DNA from 3 places in the Brevibacillus sp. B_LB10_24 genome. Region 1 is predicted to be linked to each of the others. Evidence: riboswitches for the same ligand, from Rfam matches in the RefSeq annotation. Region 1 holds a riboswitch; each other region holds the start of a gene.
The links. A riboswitch is a leader RNA that binds a small molecule or an ion and turns the genes downstream of it on or off. The one in region 1 is predicted to bind cobalamin.

Region 1 (4,193 bases):
CTTTCCTTGCGAGCTCGCCAGTGAAAAAACGACGAACAGCGTCACCGAACCGGTCACAAACGCGGCGATCGGAACCGTCCACTGGCCGAGGATGGCCTGCAGCCCGAACAGGATGAGGAACGCCGCTCCTACGGATGCCCCGGAAGCAACGCCAAGCGTGTAAGGGTCAGCCAGCGGATTGCGCAGCACGCCTTGAAATCCGCAGCCCGCCAAGGCGAGCGAAGCGCCGACCAGGATCGCCAGGACGACGCGCGACAGCCTCACCTGTGTAATGATCATCTCTTCCGCTGTCGTCCAGGTGGGCTGGATCCACTGATCCGCCAACGGGAGTTGATGCAGGAGGATTTTCCAAACCTGCACCAGCGGCACGCTCGCCGTGCCGACCGAGAGGCTGATACTGGCGGAGAGCAGCAGCAGCACGAGGGCCCCTCCGCCGTACAGGAGAAGTTTTCTCTTCATTTTATTTCACCAGGTCAGGATGGATCGCCTTGGCGATTTCTTTCAGCCCATCGGTCAAACGCGGACCGACGCGGACGACCGGTGATTGCTCAAAAGAGAACATGCGATTGTTCTTCACGGCGTCGATCTGTCCCCAACCGGGACGCTTTTTGATGCCGTCCAGAATCACATCGCCGGCTCCTTCCCCCTCCGGATACAGGATGATTTCAGGATTGGCCTGAATGATGTGCTCGGGATCGATCTCGTACCAACCGCTCTTGTCCCCGCCGACGTTGATCCCGCCGGCTAACGAGATCAGTTCATCCAAAAATTCGCCTTTCCCCACCGTCCAGCCAGGGTTGTACTCGAGATACACTTTCTTTTTCGGCACGTCCTTCACGGCATCGACCACGCTCTGCTTGTCCGCCCGCATTTTTTCCGCCACGTGCTTGGCGTTTTGCTGCAAATTCATGATTTTCCCGACGGTTTCTATTTTTTCGATCACTTGGTCAACCGTTTTCGGGCTGGAAGCGTAGACCTTGATGTCATAAGAGCGCAGCTGCTCGATCGCCTTCTGATTCATGCTGGCGGAAGCGACAACCAGATCGGGCTGCAAGGCGATGACTGCTTCGACATTGGTATTCATATCGCCCACCTTCTCCTTGCTTTTCGCTTCTTCCGGGTAATCGCTGTATTGGTCGACACCTACCACCTTGTCCCCGGCCCCGATCGCAAACAGGATCTCTGTCTCGCTGGGAGCCAGTGTGATCACCCGCTTGGGCTCCTGTTCCAGGGTGATAGACGTATTCGTCCCATCGGTCAATGAAAGCGGATAGGTTGTTTCCGATTCCGGCGCTGTTGTTTCCGGCACAGCTTGCGGGGCAGTGTCAGTGCCGGGTGCCGGTGACTGGTTTGCGGGTGCTGAGCAGCCGAACAAGGTCAGGCTGAGCATCAAACAGATGAACCATAAAACGTTTGCTTGCATAATCTTGCGCATGATTTTCTCTCCCTTTCTCCTCTTCCAACAAGAAAAAGCATTTCTAATCGTGTTAGAAATGCTTTGCTGAACATTCGCCATTGCCTGATCAGATGCTTGGCCGCATACCTATTTCCAAGCGTTGCAAGGGTCGTGCCCGATCTCTAACACCAGCCTAAATCCGCGTAGGTCATCAGTGTCGCTGAAACAGGCAGGTCTCCTGACTTAGAGTCGAGCTTTTGCCGTCTTCCCGGCAGTACCAGTGACATGCTAGCAAAAGCTTACCGATGCGTGTGCCATCGGTGCTCACCACAGTGGCGGGTCCGTGTCGGCTTTTAACCGAACTTCCCAATTAAGCCGAAGCTAAAAATTTAGCGTTCAGCACCTGTTTCCTCCGATATGCGATTGTACAAGTAACTATATCACTCCGGCACCCACTTGTCTATGCCGGCTGGCAGCGGACGCAGCCGACCTTCACGGCGATCCGCCGTCTATTTCACTTGTTTTGACAGGTAATCGGCTAAACCCATGGCGCACACTTCCAAATCGATCTGCAGCACCTGGTAAACCGGATGGTCTTGCGGGACGCTGCGGCCGGTCAGGTGATCCCGCACGCGAGAGAGCAGCGCAGAGGCTATTTCGCCCTCTCCCTTTCCTTGTGCGGAAAGCTGCTTCGCTGTCTCTACGAAGATGGGCAGCCAAATCTTCATCTGACGATAAGCGTCATCGACATCTGTCGTCATTCCGTAGTGGCCAAAGTAGATGCGGTCTACCTGCAGGTCTTTGATCAGATCGATCGAGCGTTCCATCGCTTCCGGCAAAAACTGGTTAGGCGATGTAGAAGGCAGATACAAGGTACAACCTGCGTCTTCCACCTGATGGTAACGTATGCCAAAGGTGTCGCCGGTAAACATGCCGTTGCTCTTCGGATCATAGATGGAAAAGTGATGATTGGCGTGTCCCGGCGTATCGAAAAACTCGAGCGTCCGGTTTGGACCGATCTTCAGCGATTCGCGGTCTGCTTTCACCACGATCCGATCCTCCGCTACCGGAAGGATCGGATCGAACAGACTGTCGAATTTCTCCTTGTACACCGCTCTGGCTCCCTGGATCAGCCGCTCCGGGTTGGCGAGGTGGCGTGCTCCCTTCGGGTGGACAATCACCTGAGCGTCCGGGCACTCCTGCAGCAGCAGTCCCACTCCCCCGGCGTGGTCCAGGTGTATATGCGTCACGATAATGTATCTGATCTCTTCCGGCCGCAGCCCCAGTTCAAGCAGCCCCTTCAAGATGTAAGGAACCGACGGGCTGGCACTCGTCTCGATAATCGTCAGCTCCGGTTCCCGGAGGACATAGGTTCCGGTCCTGCCAGCCAGGCCGAGATCAAACCCGTCAATGAGAAACACATCATTTCCTAGATCAATTGGTTGGTTATCGCTCATCCTTGCCTCACCTCATTCTTCGTCTCTTCGCTCCTGCTCTCCGGTAAATGCCGGCGGCCGCTTTTCCCGAAAGGCCCGGACTCCCTCCAGATAATCTTGCGTAGTGAAGGCCAGTCCCTGTGCCATCGCTTCAGCTTGCAGAACCTGTTCCAACGTCATCTCGCTGCTGCGGTTCAAGATGGACTTGGCCATCCCGATGGCGGCACTGGGACCCTGCGCCAGGGAAGCCGCCATTTCTTCGGCTCTCGGCAAGAGCGCATCTGCCGTCGTCACTTCCAGCACAATCCCGTACGCCTGTGCCTCCCGGGCAGTAATCATCCGGCCGGAGAACATCAGCTCCTTGGCCCGTTGCAGCCCTACCAATCTTGGCAGGAAGAAAATTCCACCGTAATCCGGCACCAATCCTATTTTAGCAAAAACTTGTCCAAATGAAGCATTTTCCGAGGCGATCAGCAAATCACAGGCCAGGGCCAGGTTAAAACCGGCTCCGACTGCATAGCCGTTGACCGCTGCAATGACGGGCTTTTCCAAGGAGACGAGATCGAGCAGCAGCCGATGCGCCTCCTGCATATACCGCCTTGCCTCCGCCCCGCTCGGACTGCTGCCTTGGCTTGCGCCCTGGCCGGGAAATCCCTTGATGTCGCCGCCGGCGCAAAAAGCCGGGCCGCTCCCCGTCACAATCAGGCTGCGAATCCGGGCGTCCGTCCGCACTTCCTCCAGGGAGGCGCGAAATTCGTCTACCAATGCCCGCGACAGGGCGTTTCGGTTGTCGGGGCGGTTGAACGTGATTACCGCTACCCCGCCTTTTCGCTCAAGCAAAACAGATTGACTCTCCATTGTACCCCCTCCATTCGCTGGTTCAGATCATGCCGCGCCTTTTCCAGTCTGTCATCTGTTCCGAGGCGACAGACAAGACAGATCGAAAAACTTCTTCGGTATGTTCACCTGCTGCGGGCGGCGGTGCAAAAGCCATGCCGGACGTGCTCCGCCCCGGATCATAGCCGCCCGCAGAGGTATCCGTCTGAATCAAATCCCCCCATCGCTGTGTGTGCCGTACAAACGCCAAGACTTTTGCCTGCACGTGAGGATGCTGTATGACTTCGCCGATTTCCAGCACGGGAGTCAGGCAGCAATCCACTTTGTGGGAAAACTGCGACCACTCTGCCTGCGTACGGCTTTGAAACAGCTCCTTTACCTGCAAATACACGGGATTCTCTGAAGTCGCCCGGCTCACATGGGCGGCAATCCAGTCTTCCCGTCCCACTCCCCGGCAAAAATTCTGCCAAAATTTTTCCTCCAGCGCTGCCAAACCGACGAATTTTTGGTCTCGGGTCTCGTAG
Region 2 (4,193 bases), on a different contig from region 1:
CGCGGGATTTTAATGACGCCGTTTCACAACATGGCCCTCATCTCATCGCAAACCAAGGCGGAGGACGTCGATACGCACACGAAGGTCTTTCGCGAAAGCGTAGAATCGCTGCTCGATTAGTCACGCCAAGGAGAACTGCAAGCGATAACATTCGAAGGGGGTTGATGAGATGGAGGACATTGAACCCAGAAAAGTCCCGCCGGTATGGGTGGGGCTGATCCCGATCGCGTTTATGATCGTATCGCTGTTCGTCGGCATCTTCGTCCTGGAGCTGGACCCGCATATTCCGCTTTTGGCGAGTGCGATCGTCGCGACAATCGTGGGCTTGTGTCTGGGACACTCGTGGAAAGAGATTGAAAAAGGCATGCTGAAAACGATCACCCTGCCGCTGCAGGCGATTCTGATCCTGATGATCATCGGCGCCCTGATCGGCTCCTGGACCGCCGGAGGGATCGTGCCGACCATGATCTACTACGGTTTGGAGGTCTTATCTCCGACGTATTTCCTCGTCGCCGCCTGCGCCATCTGCATGCTGGTATCGGTGGCGTCGGGGAATGCCTGGACCTCGGCTGGAACCATCGGGATCGCGATTATGGGCATGGCCGAAGGATTGGGGATTCCGATCGCCCTGGCCGCCGGTGCCGTCGTGTCCGGCTGCTATTTCGGCGACAAGGTGTCTCCCCTGTCGGAAATGACGAACCTGGCTGCGGGCGTCACCGGGATCGACCTGTTTGAACATATCAAGCATCTGATGTTTACGACCGTTCCGGCGATTACCATCGCGCTGATCCTGTACACGATTATCGGATTTACGTTGGACCATGCAAGCGACAATGCCGAGCAAGTGATGATCCTGCAAGGGCAGCTGCGCGAACTTTTTGTCATCAGCCCGTGGATTTTGCTCGTTCCTCTGACGGTCATCGTCATGCTGGTGTTTAAAATGCCTGCGATTCCCGGCTTGGTGATCGGAACGGTACTCGGCACGATCTGTACTGCGGTCGTGCAGGGCGCTTCCCTGAAGGAGGCCTTAAATACCCTGTACTACGGACATACCGCTGAGACGGGAATTGAAATGATCGACAGCCTGTTAAACAACGGCGGCATTGAATCGATGTTTTGGACGATCGCCCTGATCATGATTGCCATGGCTTACGGAGGAATCCTGGAAACGACGCGAATCCTGGAATCCATCGTCAACGCCATCCTAAAGCGTGTCAGGTCGACCGGCAGCCTGATCGCCACGACCGTCGGGACGAGTGTCACGACCAATTTCCTCGCATGCGATGCCTACCTGGCGATCATTTTTCCCGCCCGCATGTACGCATCCGAATACAAAAAACGGGGACTGCAGCTGAAAAACCTCTCCCGAACGGTCGAAGACGGCGGCTCCGTCACCTCACCGCTGTTCCCCTGGAACACCTGCGGAGCATTCATGTTCGCCACCCTAGGAGTCCACGCTTTCACGTACGCGCCATTTGCCTTTTTCAGCATCCTCAGCCCCATCATCGCAATCATCTACGGCTTTCTCGGGATCAAAATCGCGTACGAACCGAAAGCAAACCCCGCCGACTCCGCCACAATCACCCCGGCGGTCCAGGTGGAATCTACGTAACAATATCTCAAGCGCCGCTTATCTCCCACATCTGCCAACGGGAGTAAGCGGCGTCTTTACGCATCTATAACACTAAGGCTACGAGACGGAAGAAAAAAATGGAGCGAGCGCAGGCCTTGGCACGCCTACCCAGTCGTAACGGAAAAAAGCGGCACACGCTTGTCGACCAAATCCTACGTTGAAATACCTACAGTCCTTTTTGGTCGACGTGCCGCTTTTTGTAGTGGAGACGGCCACCCCCAGCTTCCCCGCTGGCGTGCCGCGAACGAGCGAGCCCATTTTTTTCTTCCGGACCACAATGTTCACCAAAGCCAAAGAACGCATCATCTCTCTCCCAAAGTGCAATCCTCCCCTCCAAACAGCGTGCCAAGTATTGACACCCTCAACATCTTGTTGTAAGGTAAATAAAGTCATCTACATATTGATACGGACAGGTGTCTTGCCAACAATATTTGGCAGAGACTTAAAAAGGGAAGCACGGTGCGATTCCGGCGCGGTCCCGCCACTGTAATAGGGAAGTTCCGTTCCAAGGTGCCACTGATCGCCGCGATCGGGAAGGCGGACGGAGCGATGACCCTTGAGCCAGGAGACCTGCCTGTTCGTCTGCACTCTGGTACCTACGGGAGATAGGGAAGGGTTCGCGCAGCTGGCCTGCAAGCCGTAGGCCCGTGCATCCTGTGGATTTTTACGCGCATCCGACCTCCTGCTAGTCGTCGGATGCGCTTTGCTTTTTCTGCAACAAACAGCAGTACATAAGGGAAGGATTGAGGGACATGCTGGTCGCCTATGATTCGAAGACGGGAAACGTGCGAAGATTTGTAACCAAGGCAAATGTGCGAAGCGTGCAAATCGACGCCAAAATGACGCTGGAAGAGCCGTTCGTACTCATTACCTATACGACGGGATTTGGCCAGGTGCCGGAGACGGTAAAAGCTTTTTTGCAGCGAAATCACGCCATGCTGCGGGGAGTTTCGGCCAGCGGGAACCGCAACTGGGGCGGAAATTTTGCCAAGAGCGCGGATGCGATAGCCGATCAGTACAAGGTTCCGGTTATTTCCAAATTCGAACTGTCGGGGACCAGTCGCGATGTGGAGTATTTTGTGAAAGAGGTGGCAGGGATTGCGGCACATTGAACTGAACAACCAATTGATGCAGCGTGGCAGTGACGGATTTTTCCAATTGGACAAAGATCGGGAAGCGGTCGAAGTATTCATGGAGGAAGTCCGCGCGAACACGATGCAGTTTGACAGCGTCAAAGCGAGAATGGACTACATGATCGACCATCAGTACTACGAAAATGTATACGAGCGGTACACCCCGGAGCAGGTGGAAGAGATCTTCCGCACCGTTCACAGCTACGGGTTCCAGTTTTCCTCCTACATGGCGGCGTCGAAGTTTTACAAAGACTACGCGCTGAAGACAGATGACAAGTCGATGTACCTGGAACAGTACCCCGACCGGGTGGCGATCGTCGCTCTTTCGCTCGGAGAGGGAGATTTTGAGCGGGCCAAACGTCTGGCTCAAGCGATGATCGAACAGCGCCTCCAGCCGGCTACGCCAACGTTTCTCAACGCCGGGAAAAGCCGCCGGGGAGAGATGGTATCGTGCTTTCTGCTGGAGATGGACGATTCGCTCAACTCGATCAATTACATATTAGGCACCTGCATGCAGCTCTCCAAAATCGGCGGCGGCGTCGCCGTCAACCTCTCCAAACTGCGCGGCCGCGGCGAGCCGATCAAAGGGGTGGAAGGCGCGGCGAAGGGGATTATGCCGGTCCTCAAGCTGATGGAGGACGCGTTTTCCTACGCCGACCAGATGGGGCAGCGGAAGGGATCAGGGGCGGCCTATTACAACATCTTCGGTTGGGACGTCATCGAGTTTTTGGACAGCAAAAAAATCAACGCCGACGAAAAATCGCGGATCAAGACGCTGTCGATCGGCCTGATCGTGCCGGACAAGTTTTACCAGCTGGCGGCGCAGGACAAGCCGCTCACCGTGTTTGCGCCTTACTCTGTCTACCGGGAATACGGACAGCACCTGGACGACCTTGACCTCGACCAGATGTACGATGAACTGCTGGCCAACGAGCGGGTCAAGAAGAAAACCGTGATGAGCGCCCGCGAGATGCTGACCAAGATCGCGATGATCCAGCTGGAATCGGGCTACCCGTACATCATGAACAAGTCGAACGCCAACAAGGCACACGCCTTGAAAGAGATCGGGTCGATCAAGATGTCCAACCTCTGCACGGAAATCTTTCAACTGCAGGAGACCTCGACGATCAACGATTACGGACTGGAAGACATCATCCGCCGCGACATCAGCTGCAACCTGGCCTCGCTCAACATCGCCAATGTGATGGAGCAAAAGAAGCTGCGGGAGTCGGTGCACGAAGGCATCGAGGCATTGACGGCAGTGAGCGACACGACCCGGATCGAAAACGCGCCGGGGGTGCAAAAAGCCAATCGCGAGCTGCACTCCGTCGGACTTGGCGCGATGAATCTGAACGGCTACCTGGCGAAGCAGAAGATCGCCTACGAGAGCGAGGAAGCCAAAGATTTTGCCAGAACTTTTTTCATGA
Region 3 (4,193 bases), on a different contig from region 1:
TACCACCCGGATCTCGCCCGAAAACCCTCTGGCCGTCAAACCGACCAACAACTGCCGGTACCGCTGCCACGTCCGGCCAAACAGGGTAACTGCCAGTTTTGCCACATCTTTTAGCGTTTGGCGAAAGCCGCTGTGCCCTCCTCTTGCCTGCTGTGCCACCCAAAGCTGTCCAGCCACCTCCAGCAAGACAAAGACGAAGCGGTACATAATCGACAACAGCTCGACCAGGACCACGGGCATCCCTAGCCTTCTCAGCACCTGCAAGAGCTGCCCTAGCGGCACGGTAAAGAGGAGAAAATACAGACAGGCAACGGACGCAAGCGCCCGGGTCAGGACCGTAAACGCCCGCAGTAGGCCGCTCGGGCTCAGGTACACATAACTGCCTGCCACCGGTATGGCAGCCACGGCATTTGCCACTGCGCTGCCAGCACCTTCGCCGCTGGCAGCTTCCAGGCAAAGCGGCGGCAAGCTCATCAGCATGAAGGCGATTGGGAGCAGCAGCAGCCGCAAATAAGTTCGCCAGGGAATCCCCGCATACCTCACGATCCAGAGACTCGACCAGGCAAAAATAAGCAAATGCACCTGCCAGTGAGCGAACAGCGCGATCGCCAGCAGGGAGGCGGCGAACAGCAGCTTCTGATCTGGCGGAAGCTGCCGCAGCCGATTCGTATAGGCGTACGAATCAAACGGAATCTTCATGCGCCTGTCCTTTTTTTGCCGACCGGCCCCGGAAGAAACCGAAGGCGTAACCGACTACACCTGCGCCGATCGCCGCCTGCAGAGCGAACAACAAACTCTCCGTCTCCGAACCCGGCGGCTCAAAAATCGGCTCAAACCACGGCTCGTAATCGGGTGCAAGTTCCCCAACCGCCTCTTCAGCCGCATCGTCTGACCCGCCAAACTCCGACCCGTGAATAAATGCCAGCGGGAGGACTGCCAACAAGATCACCGCGACCAAAATCGCGATGGTAAGGTAGCGATTCGATTTGCCCATCCTTTACACACCTCGCTTTGCGGCCAGAAGTTGTTCCAACTCAGTCCGATTGTAGGTATGCAGCCAATTCCACACCAGGACGGTCAGCAGCCCTTCGCTAATGGCGAGCGGCACCTGTGTCAGGGCAAAAATCCCGGCAAACTTTACAAAGGAAGCGAGAATTCCACCTGATTCTGCGGGAAACGCCAGTGCAAGCTGCAGCGACGTGACCAGGTACGTCGACAAGTCAGCCAGTGCCGCTGCGGCAAAGACAGCCAGTTTTTGCCGCTTGCCGCCGCGTGACAGCAGCCGATACACGCCGTATGCGACAAATGGCCCTACGATCGCCATCGAAATGGCATTGGCCCCGAGCGTCGTCAATCCGCCGTGAGCAAGCAGCAGCGCCTGAAACAGCAGGACGAGGCTGCCCAATACCCCCATCGTCAGCGGGCCAAACAACACAGCCCCCAGGCCGGTTCCGGTCGGATGCGAGCTGCTCCCGGTCACAGATGGCAGCTTTAAGGCGGACAGCACGAATGCAAACGCCCCGACCAGTCCGAGCAGCAGCTTTGTTTCGGGATTCGCCTTCGTCGTACGCTGAATCTCCCGCAGGCCCAAGAGAAAAAACGGAATAAACAAGACCCACCAAAAGACAGCCCAGCCAACCGGCAAAAAACCCTCCATGATATGCATGGCATGTGCAGTCTGCGGCGTGTTAAATGACAAATACAGCACCAGCGCGACAATTCCCATTGGAACGAATAATTTCCGTTTCATGAATATACTCCCTCTTGAGACTCTGTTTTTCCCCAATCAAAAAAGCACCTTCAGAGAATACTCCGAAGATGCTCCATCACCTGACAAGTCGCCCGGCTAACCCTAGACGGCTGTTCAAACTATGTACACCTCCCTCATCCTCGTGAGTTTGACGATGTCGATTTCAAGGCAGGTCTCCTGACTCCAGTTCATCGCATAAACGCGCCCTTCCCATTCTTCAAGAACAGTGGGTTGTGTAAGCGTTATGCTCCCTGTTACAGTGGCGGGACCGTGCCGGACTTTCACCGGACTTCCCTATTAAGTTGCCGATTCAAGCAGAAGAATCGGTCAACACCTTGAACGTTCCATATGCATTTTTTCGATAGAAATTATATTCATGATAGTAATAGTTTCCACCTGTTGTCAATCTCTTTTTATTTGATGGCTGAGGGTCAGACGACTGGAGGTTTCTCCAATGGCGCCTCGATCGATTCCTGAAAGATCCTGCATAATCCGAGCATCCCCTGTCTCAGCTCATCCTCACTCATGCTGGAAAAACAGATTCTCAGATGGTGAAACTCCGGTTCACCCGGGTAACAGACCCACCCGGGGAGAAAGTTGATCTTTTCGCGAGACGCCGGAACGACCAGTTCTTCGGCACGCAGCCAGGGAGGAAGTGTGATCCAGATATTGCATCCACCTTGCGGCACGGTCCAGCGCACTCCTGCCGGAGCGTGCTGCTCTAAGACGGACAGGGCGAGATCTCTCCTGCCGAGCAGACGTTGCCGCAACTGCTTCACGTGTTTTTCCATAGAGAAAGACTGCATAAAGGAGAGGATCGCCCGCTGTGTCAGAAGCGGACTCCCCCAGTCTGCCGCTGCCTTCGCAACCATCAAACGGTTGAGGAATCTGCCGTTGGCGGCAAGAACAGCCACTCGGCATCCAGGGGCCAGTATTTTGCTAAAGCTTTTCAAATAGATGACATGCCCGTGCTCATCCATGCTTTTTATCGGCGGTGGCGGGGCTTTGCCAAAGTAGATTTCACTCCAGAGATCGTCCTCCAAAATGATGCTGCGATAGCTCTGCGCAAGATCGAGCAGCTGGGTACGCCGACGCTGGCTCATGAGGGCTCCGGTCGGATTCTGGTACGTGGGCATCGTGTAGATCAATTTTGGCGGATACTGGTCGCAAAGGGAAGCCAACAGGTCGACCCGCATCCCCTCCTCATCGACCGGAACAGACAGAACGGTCGCTCCTCTCGCTCGAAACACGTCGATGGCAGCGCTATAGGTAGGCACTTCTGTCACAACGACGTCACCAGGCCCGATAAAGCTGCGGGCCACCTGGTCAATCCCCTGCTGGGCCCCGTTGGTGACGATCAGTTCTTCCGGGTGTAAGTTGAGGCGGAAGTTCTTGGCGTATTCGGCATATGCCTTGCGAAACAAACCATCCCCCTGCACTGGTCCGTACTTGAACAAGACTGTTGGATCATCACGGAGCGCATTCTGGACGGCTGATGTCAACTCTGCCAGCGGAACCAGTTCGGGATGAAGCGAGGTAATCGAAAAAGAAAAACCGTTTTCAGGCTCTGCCTGCATACTCTGCCAAACCTGAGCCCGCGGCAGGTAATCCGCAACAGCATGCTGCCACTCATAACAGGAAACCTTATTGGGTTGCCCAGTGTCCCCAACCTCGTTCTTCGCCTTTCCAACAAATGTACCTCTGCCTTGGATCCGTTCGATCAGCCCTGCTTCTTCCAGCAGCCGATACGCCTCAACGACAGTCATAAAGCTGACATCACACTGTCTGGACAAGCTGCGAATGGAGGGCAAAGGAGTCCCTTCCTCTAACGATCCGAAACGAATGCGCTCGGAGATTTCCTGATAGATTTGCCTGACCAGGGGGACTCCGGACTGGCGCGTAAGGTTGATCTGCATGCGTTCTCCCCTCTTCCGGAAGTGTTATGTATCACTGTTGACTGTTATGTATATCACTGCTGTATGTTTTTTCTAAAGATTATAACACTCCGGGTTGGAAAAGGGGATATGGATAAAATGATTTATAGCTATCTGCTTATGTGTTTGATTTACGGAACAACCTTTTATGCCATCAAAGCAGGCATTGATGCCGGATTTTCTCCCTTTCTGTTTGCTGCCATCCGTTTCGGTACAGCAGGAGTCCTGATCATCGCGTTCCTGTACCTGAAGAAATCATCTCTCCGGTTTACCCGCAGGAACATGTTGGATCTGATCTACCTGGGCGTATGCATGACCCTGATTCCCTTTGCCGCACTCTACTGGGCCGAACAGTACATCTCCTCGGGACTTGCCGCCTTGCTGTCTGCTTCCGGACCGATCATCGTCAGTGTGCTCAGCCTGTGCTTCGACCGTAAAAAGATGCCTTTGTGGCAGTGGATGGGGCTCTTGATCGGATTTGCAGGGATCGGGCTCGTTGTCTTTCCCCA

Region 2: another riboswitch for cobalamin. It lies ahead of nrdI (class Ib ribonucleoside-diphosphate reductase assembly flavoprotein NrdI); the one in region 1 lies ahead of ACI7RC_RS07160 (ABC transporter substrate-binding protein).
Region 3: another riboswitch for cobalamin. It lies ahead of ACI7RC_RS18540 (energy-coupling factor ABC transporter permease); the one in region 1 lies ahead of ACI7RC_RS07160 (ABC transporter substrate-binding protein).

Annotation. Positions count from the first base shown of each region.
Region 1 is NZ_JBJQOQ010000005.1:95,221-99,413, forward strand. It holds gene ACI7RC_RS07155 (FecCD family ABC transporter permease) at 1-459, opposite strand, end outside; gene ACI7RC_RS07160 (ABC transporter substrate-binding protein) at 461-1,435, opposite strand; cobalamin riboswitch at 1,608-1,818, opposite strand; gene ACI7RC_RS07165 (MBL fold metallo-hydrolase) at 1,906-2,853, opposite strand; gene ACI7RC_RS07170 (enoyl-CoA hydratase/isomerase family protein) at 2,866-3,690, opposite strand; gene ACI7RC_RS07175 (CaiB/BaiF CoA transferase family protein) at 3,713-4,193, opposite strand, start outside.
Region 2 is NZ_JBJQOQ010000009.1:18,057-22,249, reverse strand. It holds gene ACI7RC_RS10520 (aspartate aminotransferase family protein) at 1-120, shown strand, start outside; gene nhaC (Na+/H+ antiporter NhaC) at 170-1,612, shown strand; gene ACI7RC_RS10510 (hypothetical protein) at 1,691-1,936, opposite strand; cobalamin riboswitch at 2,028-2,225, shown strand; gene nrdI (class Ib ribonucleoside-diphosphate reductase assembly flavoprotein NrdI) at 2,386-2,745, shown strand; gene nrdE (class 1b ribonucleoside-diphosphate reductase subunit alpha) at 2,732-4,193, shown strand, end outside.
Region 3 is NZ_JBJQOQ010000022.1:36,745-40,937, reverse strand. It holds gene cbiQ (cobalt ECF transporter T component CbiQ) at 1-699, opposite strand, end outside; gene ACI7RC_RS18545 (energy-coupling factor ABC transporter substrate-binding protein) at 683-994, opposite strand; gene ACI7RC_RS18540 (energy-coupling factor ABC transporter permease) at 998-1,750, opposite strand; cobalamin riboswitch at 1,901-2,103, opposite strand; gene pdxR (MocR-like pyridoxine biosynthesis transcription factor PdxR) at 2,182-3,666, opposite strand; gene ACI7RC_RS18530 (DMT family transporter) at 3,784-4,193, shown strand, end outside.